DNA from 3 places in the Streptomyces sp. NPDC048192 genome. Region 1 is predicted to be linked to each of the others. Evidence: riboswitches for the same ligand, from Rfam matches in the RefSeq annotation. Region 1 holds a riboswitch; each other region holds the start of a gene.

Evidence for each region. Region 1 has a riboswitch for thiamine pyrophosphate ahead of thiC (phosphomethylpyrimidine synthase ThiC). Riboswitches for the same ligand answer to the same signal wherever they lie in the genome.
Region 2: linked by a shared signal. The riboswitch ahead of thiO (glycine oxidase ThiO) and the one ahead of thiC (phosphomethylpyrimidine synthase ThiC) in region 1 are both predicted to bind thiamine pyrophosphate.
Region 3: linked by a shared signal. The riboswitch ahead of ACGFZN_RS29685 (thiamine ABC transporter substrate binding subunit) and the one ahead of thiC (phosphomethylpyrimidine synthase ThiC) in region 1 are both predicted to bind thiamine pyrophosphate.

The regions. Positions count from the first base shown of each region.
Region 1 covers NZ_JBIDAL010000004.1:393,643-400,606, forward strand. Annotated here, with positions in the region: gene ACGFZN_RS10090 (IclR family transcriptional regulator) at 1-751, shown strand, start outside; gene ACGFZN_RS10095 (SsgA family sporulation/cell division regulator) at 852-1,289, shown strand; gene ACGFZN_RS10100 (YibE/F family protein) at 1,411-2,976, opposite strand; TPP riboswitch at 3,058-3,235, shown strand; gene thiC (phosphomethylpyrimidine synthase ThiC) at 3,228-5,012, shown strand; gene ACGFZN_RS10110 (hypothetical protein) at 5,223-6,080, opposite strand; gene ACGFZN_RS10115 (metallophosphoesterase) at 6,262-6,964, opposite strand, start outside.
Region 2 covers NZ_JBIDAL010000003.1:375,918-382,881, forward strand. Annotated here, with positions in the region: gene thiE (thiamine phosphate synthase) at 1-184, opposite strand, end outside; gene ACGFZN_RS07335 (Rv2175c family DNA-binding protein) at 278-643, opposite strand; gene ACGFZN_RS07340 (NAD(P)/FAD-dependent oxidoreductase) at 783-2,015, opposite strand; TPP riboswitch at 2,199-2,310, shown strand; gene thiO (glycine oxidase ThiO) at 2,308-3,471, shown strand; gene thiS (sulfur carrier protein ThiS) at 3,474-3,674, shown strand; gene ACGFZN_RS07355 (thiazole synthase) at 3,678-4,472, shown strand; gene pknB (Stk1 family PASTA domain-containing Ser/Thr kinase) at 4,563-6,479, shown strand; gene ACGFZN_RS07365 (hypothetical protein) at 6,634-6,964, shown strand, end outside.
Region 3 covers NZ_JBIDAL010000015.1:100,488-107,451, reverse strand. Annotated here, with positions in the region: gene ACGFZN_RS29695 (ABC transporter ATP-binding protein) at 1-466, opposite strand, end outside; gene ACGFZN_RS29690 (ABC transporter permease) at 496-2,097, opposite strand; gene ACGFZN_RS29685 (thiamine ABC transporter substrate binding subunit) at 2,136-3,209, opposite strand; TPP riboswitch at 3,281-3,389, opposite strand; gene rlmN (23S rRNA (adenine(2503)-C(2))-methyltransferase RlmN) at 3,417-4,523, opposite strand; gene ACGFZN_RS29675 (hypothetical protein) at 5,047-5,223, shown strand; gene ACGFZN_RS29670 (hypothetical protein) at 5,249-5,455, opposite strand; gene ACGFZN_RS29665 (YceI family protein) at 5,732-6,382, shown strand; gene ACGFZN_RS29660 (phosphatidate cytidylyltransferase) at 6,467-6,964, opposite strand, start outside.

The DNA of each region.
Region 1 (6,964 bases):
ACCCACTTCGACGCTCATCGGATCCGTCCAGCGCGCCATGCGCTTGCTGGAGACCGTCGCCGCGCATACGTACGGCGCCCCCGCCAAACAACTCGCCCGCGAGACCGCCCTCGCCCTCCCGACGACGTACCACCTGCTGCGCACGCTGGTGCACGAGGGCTATCTGCGCCGCGAGAAGGGGCTCTTCTTCCTCGGTGAGGCGGCCGAACGGCTGGGCAGCAGCGGGGCGCAGCAGAAACGTCGCAGCGCGGTGGCGGACACGCTTGCGCACTGGCGAGATTCGATCGGTGTGCCCGTGTACTACGCGATGTACCGGGACGGCGAGATCGACATCATGTGCGTCTCCGACTCCCCCGAGGCGCCGGCGGTCGAGGAGTGGGCCGACTTCCGTGAGACCGGCCATGCGCACGCCATCGGGAAATGCCTGCTCTCCCAGCTGGACGAGGACGCCCGCCGCGATCACCTCTCCCGCTATCCCGTGACGTCCATCACGCCGTACACCGTGCGCGACAACGACGCCCTGTTGCGGCGGCTGGCCCGGATGCCCCGCATGGAGCCGGTGGTGGAGCGCCAGGAGTACGCGCTCGGGACGATCTGCGCGGCGGTCCCGATCACGGTCGGCACGACCGTGGCCACGATGGCGATGTCGCTCCCCTCCCACCAGGCCGACCGGCTGTTGCCTGCGGCTCGGCGGCTGCAGACGGAGATCGGACGGCATCTGGGAACGCTCACGCTCTCTATCAGTATCTGAAAACTTACTCCTTGTGATCTGCTGTGTACGTTCAGCAAGATTTGACCACGGTCGGAGGGATCAAACCCGGCCAGTCGATGTCCATACGACGGGGTAGACGATGCGCGAGTCCGTACAGGCAGAAGTCATGATGAGCTTTCTCGTGTCCGAGGAGCTCTCCTTCCGCATTCCGGTGGAGTTGCGCTACGAGACCTGTGATCCCTATGCCGTGCGGCTGACCTTCCATCTGCCCGGTGACGCTCCGGTGACCTGGGCCTTCGGGCGTGAACTGCTGATCGACGGCGTCGGCAGGCCCTGCGGGGAAGGTGATGTGCACATCGCTCCGGCCGACGCCGAGGTGCTGGGCGAGGTGCTGATCCGGCTTCAGGTGGGTGGCGACCAGGCTCTGTTCCGCTCCTCGGCACCGCCGCTCGTGGCCTTCCTGGACCGCACGGACAAGCTCGTGCCGCTCGGTCAGGAGGGCGCGCTGGCCGACTTCGACGCGCATCTGGAAGAGGCCCTGGACCGCATCCTGGCCGAGGAGCAGAGCGCCGGCTGAAGCGTTACGGCAGCGGAGGCCGAAGTGTCCCGCGGTGCCGCGTGGGACGGTGCAGGAACGCTTCTGCGCAGCAGGGTGCGGCCTTGGCCGACGACGCGGCATCCCACGCGCGGTCGCCTCCTCACCGCTTCCGGCGTCGTCCCCGCCCTCCCCGCGCCGCAGCGGGCGGGGCCCCGGCCGCTGCCGGCGTGTCCGGGCCGGGGCGATCGGCCGCGACCACCAGGGCGGCCAGCGCCGTGGTGACGGGCACCGAGGCAACCAGGCCGATGGAGCCCACCAGCGTGCGCACGATCTCCTCGGCCACCAGCTCGCTGTCGGCCACCGTCCCGACGCTGCTCTGAGCGATCGAGAACAGCAGCAGCAACGGCAGCGCGGCACCGGCGTAGGCGAGGACGAGGGTGTTGACCACGGACGCGATGTGGTCCCGGCCGATGCGAATGCCCGCCCGGTACAGCCCCCGCCAGCCCATCGAGGGGTTGGCCTCGTGCAGTTCCCACACGGCGGACGTCTGGGTCACGGTGACGTCGTCCAGCACACCGAGCGAACCGATGATGACGCCGGCCAGCAGCAGACCGCTCATGTCGATCGACGGATACAGGCCGTGGATCAGGCCGGTGTTGTCGTCCGTGTTGCCGGTCAGCGCGGCCCAGCCGATGAACAGGGAGCCGAGCACGCCGATCAGCGACAGGGACACCAGCGTGCCGAGCACCGCCACGGACGTGCGGGCCGACAGGCCGTGGCACATGTACAGGGCGATCAGCATGATGGCGCTCGCCCCGACCACCGCCACGAGCAGCGGGTTGGAGCCCTGGAGGATCGCGGGCAGGATGAACAGGGTCAGCACCAGGAAGCTCACGGCCAGTGCGACGAGCGCCATCACCCCGCGGAGCCTGCCTACGATCACGACGGCGAGGGCGAAGATCGCGGCGAGCAGTGTCATGGGGATCTGCCGGTTCACGTCGGCCACGGAGTACTGCAGGTCTCTCGGCGCCGAGGGCTCGTAGGCGACCACCACCTTCTCGCCCTGATGCAGCTGCCGGGTCTGGTCCGGCTGGACGATCTCGGTGAACGTACGGCCCTTGTCCTTGCCGGTGTCGACCCGGACGGTCGCCTTCTTGCAGGTGCCCTTCGCCTGTTGCTGCGCGGAGGTGCCCTCGGCCGTGGAGGTGTCTCCCGTCGGGGTGTCACCGGAGGCGTTGACCGATTGGCAGCTCACCTCGACGACCCTGGTGACGGTGGCGTTCTGTGTCTCGCGGTCGAAGCCGACGCCGGTGCGTTTGTGCGGTGGGGCGCCCCCGGGCCAGAGCACCAGCAGGCCGACCGCGACCGCCGCTGTGAACGGGATCAGGATCGCGGCGATGACCTTGCGCAGGTGCCGGGAGACGGGGGCGGCGGGTCCATGGCTGTGACTGTGCCCGTGCCCGTGCCCGTGTTCGTTCTCCCTCCCCCTCCCCTTCCCCTGTTCCTGGCCGTGCCCGGTTCCGTGCTCGTCATGGTGGGCGTGACCCTGGCGATGACCGGGCACCTGTTCAGCGCTGGAGTTCCCGGTGCCGGCGGTACGGCCGTCGTATTCATGGCCGCCGTACCCATGGCCGTCGGGCACGTGGCCGTCAATCATCTGGTCCTCGTGCTGCCCTGGGCCGCCTCTGCGAGGCGACCCAGGCGGCCGATACGGGTACTGCTCCATGCTGGTCACCGCCCGATCATTGCAAGAACGGCAGGGGGCCCACTGTTCATCGCGCCACAGATGACGCTAGCGTGGAGGCACCTTTGCACACGCGGGAGCTCGGAGCACCGGGCTGAGAGGGCGCTGACCTCCGTACGCGCGATGTTTCACGTGGAACATGCCATGTTCCTCACGAAACACCGACAGACGGAAACCGCTGCGTCGACCGCCGAACCTGTTACCGGGTAATGCCGGCGTAGGGAGTAGGTCTCATGACCAACAAGGACGCACGCACGCCTGCCTCCGTTCAGGACGAGACGTCCCAGGAGGCCCGGAAGTCCATCGGCTGGCACAAGGCGTATGTCGAGGGTTCGCGCCCCGACCTGCGCGTGCCGGTCCGTCAGGTGCACCTCACCAACGGGCAGTCCGTCACGCTGTACGACACGTCCGGCCCGTACACCGATCCACTCGTCGACACTGACGTACGCAGGGGACTGCCGCCTCTGCGCGAGAACTGGATCATCACCCGAGGCGACACCGAGGAGTACGCGGGACGTCCCGTCCGCCCCGAGGACGACGGGATCAAGCACACCGCACCGCGCGGTGGGCTCCGCAACCTGGACGCCGTCTTCCCCGGACGGCCGCGGCAGCCGCGCCGGGGCCGGGACGGCGAAGCGGTGACGCAGCTCGCGTACGCGCGCCGGGGCGAGATCACCCCGGAGATGGAGTTCGTGGCCATCCGGGAAAACGTCTCTCCCGAGGTGGTTCGCGAGGAGATCGCGGCGGGCCGGGCGGTACTGCCCGCCAACGTCAACCACCCCGAGATCGAGCCGATGATCATCGGCAAGCGGTTCCTGGTGAAGGTCAACGCCAACATCGGCAACTCCGCGGTGACTTCCTCCATCGAGGAGGAGGTGGAGAAGATGACCTGGGCGACCCGGTGGGGTGCCGACACGGTCATGGACCTGTCCACCGGCCGCAACATCCACACCACCCGCGAGTGGGTGCTGCGCAACTCCCCCGTCCCCATCGGCACGGTGCCGCTCTACCAGGCCCTGGAGAAGGTCGACGGCAAGGCCGAGGAACTGACCTGGGAGATCTACAAGGACACGGTCATCGAGCAGGCCGAACAGGGCGTGGACTACATGACGGTCCACGCGGGCGTCCGGCTGCCGTTCGTGCCGCTGACCGCCAACCGCAAGACGGGCATCGTCTCACGCGGTGGCTCGATCATGGCCGCCTGGTGCCTGGCGCACCACAAGGAATCGTTCCTGTACGAGAACTTCGAGGAACTCTGCGAGATCCTCGCCGCCTACGACGTCACGTACTCGCTGGGCGACGGCCTCAGGCCGGGTTCGATCGCGGACGCCAACGACGAGGCTCAGTTCGCGGAATTGCGAACTCTTGGGGAACTCAACCGGATCGCCAGGCGTTTCAACGTACAGACCATGATCGAAGGCCCGGGACACGTCCCGATGCACAAGATCAAGGAGAACATCGACCTTCAGCAGGAGATCTGCGATGAAGCTCCGTTCTATACGCTCGGCCCGCTGACCACGGACATCGCGCCGGCGTACGACCACATCACCTCCGGCATCGGCGCCGCGATGATCGCCTGGTGGGGCACTGCGATGCTCTGCTACGTCACGCCCAAGGAGCACCTGGGCCTGCCCAACCGTGACGACGTCAAGACCGGCGTCATCACGTACAAGATCGCCGCACACGCGGCCGATCTCGCCAAGGGGCACCCAGGCGCCCAGGAGTGGGACGACGCACTGTCCGACGCCCGCTTCGAGTTCCGGTGGGAGGACCAGTTCAATCTCGCCCTGGATCCGGACGCGGCCCGTGAGTTCCACGACGAGACCCTGCCGGCCGAGCCCGCCAAGACGGCCCACTTCTGCTCCATGTGCGGCCCGAAGTTCTGCAGCATGAAGATCTCGCAGGACATCCGCCGCGAGCACGGCAGCAGCCCGGCCGAGATCGAGGAGGGCATGGCGCAGAAGTCGAAGGAGTTCGCGGCGAGCGGGAACCGGGTGTATCTGCCGATCGCCGACTGAGCGGGACGGAAGTGAACTCGCCGCGCCGGGACGCCCGTTGAGGCGGCCGGTGCGGCCGAGGAACGGCAGGGGCGGCGGCTGACCGGGGTGGTCGTGCCACACCGGTTGGCCGCTCGGCTCGCCGCCCGATCCGGCCCAGGCCGTTCATGTCCCCTGCCGTTCAGGGGGGCCGGGGCCGTCCGGGTGTTGCTTCCGGGTGTTGCTGCGGGATCACTCGGGCTGGTGCTCCGGGCCGCCGAAGTCCGGGCTCGTGTAGTCGGGGCTGGTGAAGCTCGGCCGGCCGGACGCGGTGCCGTCGTCGGGACTGCTGAAGCCGGGGCGGTCGTATCCCAGGCGGGGCATACGACCGCGCGGGGCGGGCGGGGTCGTGTGGCGCGCGACCGGTCCGGGCTCGGCGAGCGCCTCCGTCAGGAACGGCACGATGCCGCGCTCCAGCAGGGCCTGACGCCAGGCTTCTCTGGCGCTGTCCAGCTCCCGGTGCGCCGCGTCGAGCGCCCGGGCCTGATCCGAGCTGCCGTTGCGCAGGGCGGTCAGGAGCAGTCCGACCGCGGCCACGAGGATCGCGGCCGCGGTCACCGCGCCGAACACCCAGCCGGCGGTGAGCATGGTCCCGGCGAAGTCCTGTCCCGGGCTCAGCGTCCTCAGGATGTAGCCGACGAGGAGGAAGATCGCCGCGGCGGTACCGGAGAGGACCGGAGCCAGTACGGCGATGACCGCGACGGCGCCCGCGCCGGTGTTCTCGGCCGGCTCGCCGAGGGAGGGGACGAGCCCGGCCGTGGCCGGACTCGCGTCGTCGGCACGGGAGTCACCGGCGGCCGCGGGGGCCATCGCCGGCTGGCGCAGTTCCTGGCGGACCTTCACATAGTGCTCGTATTCGGCCGCCGCAGCGGCCGTTATCAGTGCGGTGGCGTTGAGCGCCATGGTGCGCAGCTGCTCGGGATTGAGCCGCTGTCCCACAGCGGCCAGTTCCGGTCGCTGTGGGGCGGAGCGCAGCGCCTCATCGAGGAGCCGCTCGAATTCCTGGCGGTCCTCGTTCTGCAGGTGCTGCGGAACGCTGTTCATGTGCATCCCCCGATGCTCCGTAGGGCTTGGGGCTCGCACGCCGGCGAGCCGTCGGGCAGAAACGGAGGGGAGCCTGCTACGGATAAGCCGATGGTAGAGCCGTGACGGCACACGGAGACAGGGGGTTGCCGGAATTTGCCCCATCGGCCCGGGGACACGCGGGCCGGGGCGCCGCTCGGCCGAACGGTCAGGTGGCCAGGGGAAGTTGCCGCACCAGCAGCTTTCCGGCCATGGTCACTCCGCCGTCCATCGCGATGGCGAGGCCGTCGGCGTAGACGTGCGGTCCCTCCACGACCGGGCCGCTGCTCTCCTCGCCGTCCTCGGAGCCGACCTCGCCGAGCAGGTAGGGAATCGGGCTGTGGCCGTGAACGATGCGGGTGCCGCCGTACGTATCGAGGAGGGAGCGCACGGCATCGGCGCCGCCCTCGTCGCGGAAGGAGAACCGCTTGGTGAACTTGCGGAACAGATCCCAGCACTCGTCCGCGTCGTTGCGGGTGAGGGTCTCGCGGACGGTGTCGTTGACCGCCTCGATGGAGTCGCCGTAGTCGAGGTAGGCGGTGGTGTCCGAGTGCACCAGCAGATAGCCGTCGACCTCCTCGACGGCGTCGAGGCGGGCCATCCACTGCAGGTGGTGGTCCTGCAGGCGGTCCATGTCGGTCTTCTGGCCGCCGTTGAGCAGCCAGGCGGCCTGGAAGGTGGCGGTGCCCGCGCCGGAGTTGACGGGGGTGTCGCCGAACCGCTTCGCGCCGAGCAGCAGCAGCTCGTGGTTGCCCATGAGGGCCTTGCAGTAGCCGCCGGCCGCGGCGGCCTCGGCGGACAGCCGCATCACGAGGTCGATGACGCCGATCCCGTCGGGCCCGCGGTCGGTGAAGTCGCCGAGGAACCACAGC
Region 2 (6,964 bases), on a different contig from region 1:
CGAAGACCTCCAGGTGCGCGAGCTCCTCGGCGGCCTCCATGCCCTTGTCGCGCAGCTGCACGATGTCGACGCCGCCGGCCAGGACCGCGTCCAGGAACTCGGGGAGGTCGCCCTGGCGGGTGCGCGCGTCCGTGCACAGGTACAGACGGGCGTCGGTGAGCGCGGCACGCGCGGCGTCGGACATACGTGGGTCCCCCTGATCGGTGTCCCTGGCTGCTGTCACGGGTGGCGTACGGGCACTGCGGCCCGCACGCCACCCCTTGTGGTGCGGGTCGGCTCAGACGGCGAGCGCCTGGGCGCGGCGCTTCACCTCCGTGCCGCGATTCTCGCTCAGGGCCTGCGCGGGGGTGCCGGGCAGGGTGTCATCGGGGGTGAAGAGCCACTCGATCATCTCTTCGTCCGTGAAGCCGTCGTCCCGCAGGAGCGTCAGGGTGCCGGACAGGCCCTTGACGACCTTGTCCCCGTCGATGAAGGCGGCGGGGACGTGCAGCGCCCGGTTCTCACCTCGGCGGACGGCGATGAGCTGGCCCTCCTTGACCAGCTGCCGCACGCGCGTCACCTCCACGCCGAGCCGTTCGGCGATGTCGGGGAGGGTGAGCCAGGCGGGGACGAGAGCATCGATCTTTGCGTCAATCTCGGTCACGGCACCAGGGTAGGCGCTCGGCCGGTCCGGTCGCGATGCGTCGTGCCGGGCTGTGTCGCCCGGCGGGGCGCGGCGGTGACCTGCTCGCTCGCGCGCGGCGGCACGCCGTGACCGTTCCGCGCGCCCTTCGGCGCGACGGTCACGCGGCCTTCGCGTCCTTCAGGGGCTTTCCGGGGTCGGCCAGGGCCGCCGGGTCCATACGGCTGCCCGCCTCGATCAGGCGCCGTCCCTGCGCGAGATCACGCGGTCGGCCCACCGCAAGCAGGGCCACCAGCCGGTCCTCGCACAGCCAGCACACCGTCCACGCCGGGCCCCCCGGGTCGCCGCGCCAGACCAGCCGGTCGGCGGCGGGGTGGTGGCCGGCGTACTGGACGAAGCGGCCGAACTGCTCGGACCAGAAGTACGGCACCGGGTCGTAGACCGCCGAGGTCTCGCCGAGGATGTCCGCGGCGACCGTGCGCGGGCCCTGCAGGGCGTTGTCCCAGTGGTGGACCATCAGCCGTTCGCCGTAGCGGGCGGAGGGGAAGGAGGCGCAGTCGCCGACGGCGTACACGCCGGGCACGGACGTGCGCAGCCGGGCGTCGGCGAGCACGTCCCCGTGCGGGCCCAGCTCGACCCCGGAGCCGGCCAGCCAGGCCGTGGCGGGGCGGGCGCCGATGCCGACGACGACGGCCCCCGCGGGCAGCCGGGTGCCGTCGGCGAGGAACACCGCGCCGGGCTCGACGCGCTCCACGCGCGCGTGCGTGCGCAGTTCGGCGCCCGCGTCGGCGTACCAGGCGGCCATGGGGGCGGCGACCTCGGCGGGCAGGGCGCCGGCGAGCGGCCGGTCGGCGGCCTCCACGACGGTCACCGCGCACCCGGCCTGACGGGCGGCCGTGGCGAACTCGGCGCCGATCCAGCCGGCCCCGACGACCACGATCTCGTGCTGCCGGGCCAGTACCGGCCGCAGCCGTTCGGCGTCGTCCAGGGTGCGCAGCAGATGCACGCCGGGCACGCCCTCGGTGCCCGGCAGGGTGACCGGCTCGGCGCCGGTGGCGAGGACGAGGACGTCGTACGGCACCGGGCCCTGCTCGGTGTCCAGCTCCCGCTCGGCGGGGCGCAGGCCCAGCACCTCGCAGCCGAGCCGCAGCTCGACCCCGAGGGAGTCGAAGTCCACGTCGAAGGCGGAGTCCTCGGCCTTGCCGAGCAGCACGGCCTTGGACAGCGGCGGCCGGTCGTACGGCTGGTGCGGTTCGGCGCCGATCACGGTGACGGCGCCCGTGAAGCCCTGCTCCCGCAGCGCGACCGCGGTCTGCACGCCGGCCATGCCCGCGCCGACCACGACCACGTGCCGCCCCTGTGACGTGCCCTCTTGTGCTGTCTGTTCGCCCACCCGATCACCATAGACACGTGACGGAGCGTCAGTCAGCGGCCATGCCCGGTGACCTGCTCCACACCCCCGGCAGCAGGACCCGGTCCCCCGGCGGCTCACCCTCCCGGGTGCCGACCGGACGGCCGCGCACGGCCGGGGGCGCTCTTACGGGCGGCACGGACGGCGGGCTAGGGTGGCCCCCGTACACGCACTCGCGGGAGCCCGGACGCACCGGGCTGAGAGGGAGGCTGGCGGCCTCCGACCGTACGAACCTGATCCGGGTCATGCCGGCGAAGGGAGGGGCTGGACGCCCATGTCGTCACGTACGTCCGACGTCCTCGTCATCGGGGGCGGGATCATCGGCCTGGTCACGGCCTGGCGCGCGGCGCAGCGCGGGCTGGCCACGGCCGTGGTGGACCCCGAGCCCGGCGGCGGGGCCGCGCGGGTCGCGGCCGGAATGCTGGCCGCCGTCACCGAACTGCACTACGGCGAGGAGACGCTGCTCGCCCTGAACCTGGAGTCGGCCCGCCGCTATCCGCGCTTCGCGGCCGAGCTGACCGAGCTGACCGGCCACGACCTCGGCTACCGCCGCTGCGGCACCCTCGCGGTCGCGCTCGACGCCGACGACCGCGCCCACCTGCGCGAGCTGCACGCGCTGCAGCAGCGCTCGGGCCTGGACTCGCAGTGGCTGTCCGGGCGGGAGTGCCGGCGCCTGGAGCCGATGCTGGCGCCCGGGGTGCGCGGCGGGCTGCGGGTCGACGGCGACCACCAGATCGACCCGCGGCGCCTGACGGCGGCCCTGGTGGCCGCCTGCGAGCGCACGGGCGTCGCCTTCCACCGCGCGTGGGCCGAGCGGCTGGACGTCACGGGCGGCCGGGCGGCCGGGGTGACCACCGCCGACGGCACCGCGCTGCGCGCCGGGCAGGTGGTGCTCGCCGCCGGGAGCATGAGCGGGCGGCTCGCGGGCGTGCCCGAGGCGCTGCTGCCGCCGGTGCGCCCGGTGAAGGGGCAGGTGCTGCGGCTCACCGTGCCGCGCCGGTACGCGCCCTTCCTCAGCCGTACCGTGCGCGCCGTGGTCCGCGGCAGCCAGGTGTACCTGCTGCCGCGGGAGAACGGCGAGCTGGTCGTCGGCGCGACCAGCGAGGAGCTGGGCTGGGACACGACCGTCACCGCGGGCGGGGTGTACGAGCTGCTGCGCGACGCCCACGAGCTGGTGCCGGGCATCACCGAGCTGCCGCTCACCGAGACCCGGGCCGGGCTGCGCCCCGGCTCCCCGGACAACGCGCCGCTGCTCGGCCCGTCCGGGCTGGACGGGCTGCTGCTGGCAACCGGGCACTACCGCAACGGGGTGCTGCTGACGCCGGTCACCGGCGATGTGATGGCACGGCTGCTGGCCGACGGCGAACTGCCGGACGAGGCCCGCCCGTTCACGCCGCGGCGCTTCGGCGCCCCCGCCCTCGTGGAGCAGCCCGCATGAACATCTCGATCTCTGTCAACGGAGAGCGCCGGGAGATCGCCCCGGGCACCGCCCTCGAGGCGGTCGTACGGTCGCTGACCCCGGCGCCGTCCGGGGTGGCCGCCGCCGTCAACGAGACCGTCGTCCCGCGCGCGCGGTGGGCCGCCACGGCGCTCGCCGACGGCGACCGGGTCGAGGTCCTCACCGCGGTCCAGGGAGGCTGAGCCATGGCCGACGATCTCTTGGTCCTCGGGGGTACGACGCTGTCGTCGCGGCTGATCATGGGCACGGGCGGGGCGCCCAGCCTGGACGTGCTGGAGCGGGCGCTGGCCGCGTCCGGCACGCAGCTGACGACGGTCGCGATGCGGCGGGTGGACCCGTCCGTGCACGGCTCGGTGCTGTCGGTGCTCGAGAAGCTGGGCATCGGGGTGCTGCCGAACACGGCGGGCTGCTTCACCGCGGGCGAGGCGGTGCTGACCGCGCGGCTGGCGCGCGAGGCGCTGGGCACGGACCTGATCAAGCTGGAGGTCATCGCCGACGAGCGGACCCTGCTGCCGGATCCGGTGGAGCTGCTGGATGCGGCGGAGACGCTGGTCGACGAGGGGTTCACGGTGCTGCCGTACACCAATGACGATCCCGTGCTGGCGCGCCGGCTCGAGGACGTGGGGTGTGCCGCGGTCATGCCACTGGGTTCGCCGATCGGGTCCGGGCTGGGCATCCGCAACCCGCACAACTTCCAGCTGATCGTCGAGCACGCGCGCGTGCCGGTGATCCTGGACGCGGGGGCCGGCACGGCGTCGGATGTGGCGTTCGCCATGGAGCTGGGGTGCGCCGGGGTGATGCTCGCCTCGGCGGTGACCCGGGCGCAGGAGCCGGAGACGATGGCCGCCGCGATGCGGCACGCGGTGGAAGGGGGCCGGCTGGCCCGGCTGGCCGGACGGATTCCGCGCAGGCACTTCGCCGAGGCCTCCTCCCCTAGCGAGGGACGCGCCCGCCTGGATCCCGAGCGGCCGGCATTCTGATCGCGGCGCCGTCACAGCTGTGCTGCATTCCGTCACCGGCACCGGCGCACCGTGCGGCGTTGTCGGTCGCTCCTCGTAGACTCCCCTGTCGTGGATACGACCCTTCAGGACCCCCTCGTCGGGCAGGTGCTCGACGGCCGTTATCGCGTCGACGCGCGGATCGCCGTCGGCGGGATGGCCACGGTCTACCGGGCCCTGGACACCCGTCTGGACCGTGTGCTCGCGTTGAAGGTGATGCACCCGGCGCTCGCGGCGGACGGATCGTTCGTGGAGCGGTTCATCCGGGAGGCGAAGTCGGTGGCCCGGCTGGCCCACCCGAACGTGGTGCAGGTCTTCGACCAGGGCACCGACGGGTCGTACGTGTACCTGGCGATGGAGTACGTCGCCGGGTGCACCCTGCGGGACGTGCTGCGCGAGCGGGGGGCGCTGCAGCCGCGCGCGGCGCTCGACATCCTCGAACCCGTCCTCGCCGCGCTCGGGGCGGCGCACCGGGCCGGGTTCGTGCACCGGGACATGAAGCCGGAGAACGTGCTGATAGGCGACGACGGCCGGGTCAAGGTCGCCGACTTCGGGCTCGTGCGGTCCGTGGACACCCAGACCGGCACGACCGGCGCCGTCCTCGGCACCGTGTCGTACCTCGCCCCGGAGCAGATCGAGCAGGGCGGCGCCGACGCGCGCGTCGACGTGTACGCGTGCGGTGTCGTGCTGTACGAGATGCTGACCGGCGCCAGACCGCACGCGGGGGACTCCGCCGCGCAGGTGCTCTACAAGCACGTCCACGAGGACGTGCCGCCGCCCTCGGCGCTGGTGCCGGGGCTGCCGTACGACCTGGACGAGCTGGTCGCGTCGGCGACCGCGCGCAGCCCGGAGATCCGGCCGCAGGACGCCGTGGCACTGCTCGCCCGGGCCCTCGAGGCGCGCCGGGGCCTGAGCGACGCGCAGCTGGACGCGATGCCGCCGCAGGCGGTCACGGCGGAGCACGACAACGCCGGCGACCGCACGAGCGTGATACCGCGCTCCCTGACCGTGCCCCGGCCGCTGCCGGTCGGCGACGAGGAGCCGGACGCGGACGGCGTGCGGCACACCAGCCGGCTGCAGGCGCCCCCGGTGCCGCCGCGCAGGTCCGGGCGGCTGGTGCTGACGGTCGTCGCCGCCCTGCTGGTGCTGCTCGGCGCCGCCGCCGGGATTTGGTACATCAACTCCGGCCAGTTCACGAAGGTCCCGCCGCTGCTGGCCAAGACCGAGGCGCAGGCCCGTGCCCGGCTGGAGTCGTCCGGTCTGGAGGTCGGGCAGGTCAAGCGGGAGTACAACGACACCGTGGCCCGGGGCACGATCATCGGCACCGACCCGGCGCCGGGCGCCCGCATCCGTGACCACGACCAGGTGACGCTGACCATCTCGCTGGGCCCGGAGACGGTGAACGTGCCGGACGTCGAGGGCCGCACGCTGGCCGAGGCGCGGGCGCGGCTGAAGTCGGACGGCCTGGAGCCGGGCATGGTCACCCGTCAGTTCAGCGAGGACGTGCCCGCCGGCTCGGTGATCGCCACGACCCCGCAGGCCGGGACCAGGCGGCACGCCGGCTCGGCGATCGCGCTGACCGTCAGCAAGGGCAGCCCGGTCGACGTGCCGGACGTCACCGGCGACGACCCCGCCGACGCCCGGCAGGAGCTGACGGACGCCGGACTGAAGGTGCGGATCGCGTCCGGACAGGTCAACTCGGAGTACGACAAGGGCAAGGTGGCCCGGCAGAGTCCGGGCGACGGCAGCCAGGCCGCCCGCGGCGACACGGTGACGCTGACGCTGTCCAAGGGCCCGGTGATGGTCGAGGTGCCGGACGTGACCGGCGACAGCGTCGACGACGCCCACAAGGCGCTGGAGGGCGCGGGCTTCAAGGTGGACGAGGACCGCGGGCTGCTCGGCCTGTTCGGCGACACCGTGAAGAAGCAGTCGGTGCGGGCCGGCGACAAGGCCCCCAAGGGCTCCACCATCACGATCACCATCCGCTGACCAGGGCGCCCGCGGGCTGCTCGGCGGCAGGGGCAACTGCCCGCCGCCGACGGCCCGTTGCCCCCTGCTTCCACCCCCTGCCAGGCCGCTACTATGGCGGCTCCGCAGGCGCGTGTCCGGTGCCGGGGCAGACGGGGGGAGAGGTCTCTTGGGGGTGGAACCGGTCGCGGAGCTGACCGCAACCGACGTCTGGCAGGTGAGCATCCTCGGGCCCACGGGCACCCCCGTGGGCGGCGGTGTCGTCATGCCGCCGCGGTACGTGCTGACCTGCGCGCACGTGGTGACGAGCGCCCTCGGCCGGCAGTGGCACGACGACCCGGGCGCCACCGTGACGATCGGCCTGGGCAACGGCGTGCGGCTGCGCGGCTCCCCCGGCGGCGGGCACCACTACGCCGGCGGGCACTCCCACGAGGACTTCTCGGTGCTGACCCTGCACGGCGATCTGTCCCTGGTCGCGGACCGGTTACCCGCCTCGCACGGCCATC
Region 3 (6,964 bases), on a different contig from region 1:
GCATCAGCAGCCGGGGGCGGGGCGCCAGCGCGCGGGCGAGGGCCACGCGCTGCTGCTCGCCGCCGGAGAGCGAGGCCACGGCCCGCCGGGCGGCCCCGGGCAGCCCGACCAGCTCCAGCAACTGGGCGACCCGGGCGTCCCGTTCGCCCTTGGCCACGCCGTGCATGCGCAGCCCGAAGGCCACGTTGGCGCCGACGTCCCGCTGCGGGAAGAGCTGGTGGTCCTGGAACATCAGGCCGACGCCCCGCTTGTGCGCGGGCACGCCCGCCTGGTCCCGGCCGTCGAGCAGCACCCGTCCGGCGGACAGCGGCTGGAGCCCGGCGACCGCCCGCAGCAGGGTGGACTTCCCGCTGCCGCTGGGCCCGAGCACGCACACCACCTGGTGCTCGGCGACCTCCAGGCCGACCTCGTCCAGCACGTCCCGGCCGCCGAGGCGCACGGTCGCGGCATCCAGGCTCAGCAGCATCGCAACTCCCCGGTCGTCTCCGGCGGCATCTAGAACTCCCCCGTCCGGTCGGTGCGCAGCCGCTCCAGAAGCAGCAGCGCGGCGGCGCACACCACCATGAGGATCGTCGAAAGGGCCATCGCCTGGCCGTAGTTGAGGTCTCCGGGGCGGCTGAGCAGCCGGGCCACGGCGACCGGGAGCGTCGGGTTGTCGGGCCGGGCGATGAACACGGTCGCCCCGAACTCGCCGAGCGAGACGGCGAACGCGAACCCGGCCGCGACCAGCAGCGCCCTGCGCACCATCGGCAGGTCCACCTCGCGCCACACCCGCCAGGGCGAGGCCCCGAGCACGGCGGCCGCCTCGCGCAGCCGTACGTCCACCGCGCGCAGCACGGGCAGCATGGTGCGTACGACGAAGGGGGCGCCGACCAGCGCCTGGGCGAGCGGCACCACGATCCAGGACTGGCGCAGGTCCAGCGGCGGCTTGTCGAGGGCGATCAGGAAGCCGAAGCCGACGGTCACGGCGGAGACGCCGAGCGGCAGCATCAGCAGCGCGTCGAAGCCCCGCACCAGGCGTCCGGCGTCCCGCCGGGCGAGCGCGGCGGCAGCGAGAGCGCCGATCACCACGGCGATGGCCGTGGCGGCGACGGCGTACTGGAGGGACGCCCACACCGCGTGGACCGGCGCCACCAGGAACGTACCGCCGTCGGCGTCGGCGAGCGCCCGGTAGTAGCCGAAGTGCGGTGCGTCGAGGGAGCGCTGGACGAGGACGGCGAGGGGCAGCACCAGGAGCAGGGCGACGGTGCCGAGGACGAGGGCGAGCAGCGCCCACTGCCCGGCGCCGCGCGGCCGGCGGGCGGTCACCGCCGGGTCCACCAGCCGCAGGGCACTCTCCCGGCGCCGCACGGTCCAGGCGTGCACGGCGAGGATCGGGCCGACGGCGGCGAACTGGACGAGGGTGAGGACGGCGGCCGTGGACAGGTCGAAGACCTCGGAGGTCTGCCGGTAGATCTCCACTTCGAGGGTGGAGAAGGTGGGGCCGCCGAGGATCTGGACGATGCCGAAGGAGGTGAAGCAGAACAGGAACACCATCAGCGCGGCGGCGGCCACGGCGGGCGCCAGCGCGGGGAGGGTGACCTTGCGCCAGGCGCCGAACGGCGAGGCGCCCAGCATGCGGGCGGCCTCCTCCTGCCGGGGGTCGAGCTGGGACCACAGCCCGCCCACGGTCCGTACCACGACGGCGTAGTTGAAGAAGACGTGGGCCAGCAGGATCGCCCACACCGTGGTGTCCAGCCGTACGCCCCACAGGTCGTCGAGCAGCCCGCCGTGCCCGACGAGGGCGAGGAACGCGCTGCCGGCGACGACGGTCGGCAGCACGAACGGCACGGTGACCACGGCCCGCAGCACCTGCCGGCCCGGGAAGTCGAGGCGGGCGAAGACGTAGGCGGCGGGCAGCGCGCACAGCAGGGTGAGCGCGGTGGAGGCGAGCGCCTGCCAGGTGGTGAACCACAGCACGTGCCGGATGTCCGGCTGGGTCACCACGTCCGCGAGCCGCCCCCACCGCCAGGCGCCGTCCGCCTTCAGCCCGCGCGCGACGATCGCGGCGACGGGCCAGGCGAAGAACAGCGCGAAGAACGCGACGGGCAGGGCCATCAGCCCCAGCCGCGCCGCGTACCTCCGCCGGGGGCCGGCTACTTCAGTACGAGCGAGGTCCACGACTTGACCCACTGGTCACGGTTGGCGGCGATCTTGCCGGGGGCCATGGTCTCGGGGTGCTGGGCGGCCTTGCCGTACTCGGTGAACTCGGCGGGCACCTTCGCGCCCTGGACCACCGGGTAGACGAACATGTTCAGCGGCATGTCCTCCTGGAACTCCCTGGAGACCAGGAAGTCGATGAACGCCTTGGCGCCCTTGGTGTTCTTCGCGTTGCTCAGCAGCCCGGCGAACTCGATCTGCCGGAAGCAGGTGCCGTACGACACGCCGGTCGGGGCGGTGCTGGGCCGCTTCTTGGCGTAGATCACCTCGGCGGGCGGGGAGGAGGCGTACGACACGACGAGCGGCCGGTCGCCACCGGCCTTCCTGCCCTCCGAGGAACCCGAGAACTCCTGGTAGTACGCCTGCTCCCAGCCGTCGACGACCTTGACGCCGTTGGCCTTGAGCTTCTTCCAGTAGCCCTGCCAGCCGGTGTCCCCGAACTGCGCGGCGCTGCCCAGCACGAAGCCGAGGCCGGGCGAGGAGGTGGCGGCGTTCTCGGTGACCAGCAGGTTCTTGTACGCGGGCTTGGCGAGGTCGGCGAAGGACTGCGGCGGGGTGAGGTGGTGATCGGCGAAGTACTTCTTGTCGTAGTTGACGCAGATGTCGCCGTAGTCGACGGGCGTGACCCGGTGCTTGTCCTTGTCGAGCTGGTACGGGGCGCCGACCTTGTCCAGGCCCTTGGCGGTGTACGGCTGGAAGAGGCCGTTGTCGAGGGCGCGGGAGAGCAGGGTGTTGTCGACGCCGAAGAAGACGTCGCCCTGCGGGTTGTCCTTGGTCAGGATCGCCTTGTTGACGGCCTGCCCGGCGTCGCCGTCCTTGAGGACCTTGACCTGGTACCCGGTCTTCTTCTCGAAGTCCTTGAGCACGCTCTTGGACACGGCCCACGAGTCATGGCTGACCAGGGTCACGGTCTTGGAGCCGGCGGTGTTCTTGGCGTCCGTCGATCCGCACGCGGACAGGCCGATGACGCCGAGGCCGACCGCGACGGCCACGAGGGTCTTGTTCTGCACTGGTTGTCCTCCTGGGGGCTGGCCAGGAAGAGACGCGGCCCCGCCCGGAGAATCCGGGCAGGGCGCAACAGCTTGAGTGATGACCGAACTTCCTACCCAGAATGACCTGGGCGAGGTTCAGAGGGTCTGCGGCCCTGTCCGCCGCACTCTCAGCGCTGTGGCGCTCCCCTGTCGGAATATGAAGATGTGATTGGGACGGTGGCCAGATTACCGCTCGGTGGCCGCCAGCTGACCACAGGCCCCGTCGATCTCCTGCCCCCGGGTGTCCCGGACGGTGACCGGCACACCGTGGGCGGCGATGGCCTCCACGAACGCCTTCTCGTCCTCCGGCCGGGAGGCGGTCCACTTGCTGCCCGGGGTCGGGTTCAGCGGAATGAGGTTGACGTGCACGGGCTTGCCCTTCAGCAGCCGCCCGAGCCGGTCCCCGCGCCACGCCTGATCGTTGATGTCCCGGATCAGCGCGTACTCGATCGACAGCCGCCGCCCGCTCTTCTCGACGTACTCGAACCCGGCGTCGAGCACCTCGCGCACCTTCCACCGCGTGTTCACGGGGACGAGGGTGTCGCGCAGCTCGTCGTCGGGGGCGTGCAGGGAGATCGCGAGCCGGCACTTGAAGCCCTCGTCGGCGAACCGGTGGATGGCCGGCACCAGCCCGACGGTGGACACGGTGATCCCGCGCTGCGAGAGCCCGAGCGCGTCCGGCGCGGGATCGGTGAGCGCCCGGATCGCACCGACCACCCGCTTGTAGTTGGCGAGCGGCTCCCCCATGCCCATGAACACGATGTTGGACAGCCGCGCAGGCCCGCCGGGCACCTCTCCGTCCCTGAGCGCCCGCATCCCGTCCACGATCTGGTGGACGATCTCGGCGGTGGACAGGTTCCGGTCCAGACCCGCCTGCCCGGTCGCGCAGAACGGACAGTTCATCCCGCACCCGGCCTGCGAGCTGATGCACATGGTGACCCGGTCCGGGTACCGCATCAGCACGGACTCCACGAGGGTCCCGTCGAACAGCCGCCACAGCGTCTTGCGGGTGGCCCCCCCGTCGGTCGACAGATGCCGGACGACGGTCATCAGCTCCGGGAACAGCGCCTCACGCAGCTTCTCGCGCGAGCCGGCGGGAATGTCCGTCCACTGCTCCGGGTCGTGCGCGTACCGCGCGAAGTAGTGCTGCGAGAGCTGCTTGGCACGAAACGGCTTCTCACCGACCTCGGCCACCGCGTCCTTACGCTCCGCAGGCGTGAGATCGGCAAGATGCCGCGGCGGCGTCTTGGCACCGCGCGGCACGACAAAAGTAAGTTCTCCGGGCTTGGGCATGGTGGTACCAGTGTCGCAGATCCACTTGGGTGACCTGGGGTGCCAGTCGCTACGACTGTCCGTAGTGGTCGTCGCCGTCGGCACTGAGCGGTCCTCCCCACTGACGAAGGCCCCGAGGCCTGGGAGGTCCATCCCGAGCGGCATGCCGCGATCTCCGCGGTGGTGACCGTCGAGCCGGGATCCGTGAGCCGGGTGCGACTCTGAGCGTGTCAGCCGCCCTTGGCCGACTGGGCAGCGGCATCCAGGCCGTTCACGCCGGAACCGATCACGACCGCGTCGAAGGTGGGTGGCATCAGCGCTCCTCCGACGTGAGGGGTCGGCCATGGCTCCGCCTGAGCGAGCCACCATCAGCGAGGACGAGGGCGTGGCCCTGGCCAGTCCGGCCTTCCCCTCGGGCGCCGGGCTGTCCACGCGTGCAGGCGCCGCCCCAGGACCTGAGCATCCGGTCAGGCACTGGCGTGATCAGCGGCAACCGCGTCAGGGGTCGGCCGGGATAGGGTCTCGCGGACCGGGGAGGTGAGTCGTGGCCGCGCTTTTCCACTCGGGTGTCGTGGCCGGCGTGGCGTTGCTGGCCTTCCTGGTTCTGCGGGAGCACGGAACCCGGCTGGCGAAGGCGGCTTCCTGGTGGTGTCTGGCGGTCGCCGCCCTCCCCGGACTGGGACTCCTCGGCGTCGTTCTGCAAGTGGTCCTCGGGTCGTGAGACGGGGGCGGGGCGGCGTTCCCGCTTAGAGGCAGGGCACGTTGGCGTAGCCCGGGTAGTAGTAGCGGCCGGCTGGGCCCATGCTGTGGACGCAGCGGTCGAGGGTGGGGGTCTGGGGCTTCGGGGTGTCGGTGGCGGCGGTCGCGGTCGGGGTGATCAAGAGGGTCGCCCCCAGGATCATCGCCGCCACCGCCGATTTCTTGCCCGGCATGCGCCTGCGGATCGTCTTCATGGCCGCCCTCCTTCGGGCCGAGGCGGGAGCGCCGTGCGGTCCACGGGGCGACGGTTCGGCGCTCATGTTCCCGTTATGGTCATATGCCTTAGGCATGGCGTCAATGGGTTCAATCGGGCATTTCGGGTTCGCGGTGGCTTTTCGGGCTCCCGTCGTGATCAATGGAACCGGCACGGGACAGTCGCCGTTGCTGCGCGTGGTGAAGTTCTGCCGGGGAACGGTCGGGTTTCCTGGTCGGGTCTTGTCCGGCCACCTGCCCTGGCGTAACCACGAGCCATGAACCTTTTCGGCCGCAACTCCTTCCAGCGGCGTGCACAGCCGTCCGCCGCCCCCGTGGCGACCGCCGCCCCGCGGGCCGGTGCCACCGCCGTTCTGCCCGACCCCGAGCTGGCGCATCTCACCGGCGAGTGGCTGATCGATCCCGCGCACAGCAGGATCGGGTTCTCCGTGCGGCACGCGATGGTGACGACGGTGCGGGGCGCGTTCACCGAGTACGAGAGCCGCCTCTACTTCGACGGCCGCCAGCCCACCCGCTCCCGCGCCGACATCGTGCTGTACACCGCCAGCGTCGACACCGGTGTCGAGCAGCGCGACTCCCACGTGATCGGGCGGCAGTTCCTGGACGCCGGGGCGCATCCGCGGATGACCTTCACGAGCACCGCCGTACGGCTCGTGGACGCGGACGTCTACCGCATGACCGGCGACCTGACGATCAAGGGCACCACCCGGCCCGTCGACCTGGACCTCACCTACATCGGCCATGTCACCGACGTGTTCGGGGACGAGCGCGTCGGCTTCGACGGCACCACGACGATCAACCGCTCGGACTGGGGCCTGACCTACGACGCCCGGCTGGCCCAGGGCGGGGCCATGGTGAGCGACAAGGTCCGCCTCCAGTTCGACATCGCCGCCATCCGGGCCACGTGACGCCGGACGCGTAACGACCGCGCACACGGGAACGGCCCCGTCCTCCGCGAGGACGGGGCCGTACGTACGCCGGCGTACGAAGGCTCAGGCCGAACCGACGAACAGCACCAGCAGCAGCCACACCACCGGGGCCGTGGGAAGCAGGGAGTCCAGGCGGTCCATGATGCCGCCGTGGCCCGGGAGCAGGGTGCCCATGTCCTTGATGCCCAGGTCGCGTTTGATCATGGACTCGCCGAGGTCGCCCAGGGTGGCGCTGGCCGCGACCGCGAGCCCCAGCAGCAGCCCCTGCCACCAGCTGCCGTGGTGGATCAGGAACTGCATGCACAGCGCGCCGGCGACCATCGCGAAGGTCACCGCGCCCACCAGGCCCTCGCGGGTCTTGCCGGGGCTGATCCGGGGGGCCAGCTTGCGCCTGCCGAAGCGCCAGCCGACCGCGTACGCGCCGGTGTCGCTGACGACCGTGAGGAGGAGGAAGGTCAGCACCCGCCAGGGGCCGTCGTCCGCGGTCAGCATCATCGCGACGAACGTGGCCAGGAACGGCACGTAGAAGGCCGCGAAGACGCCCGCCGTGACGTCCTTCAG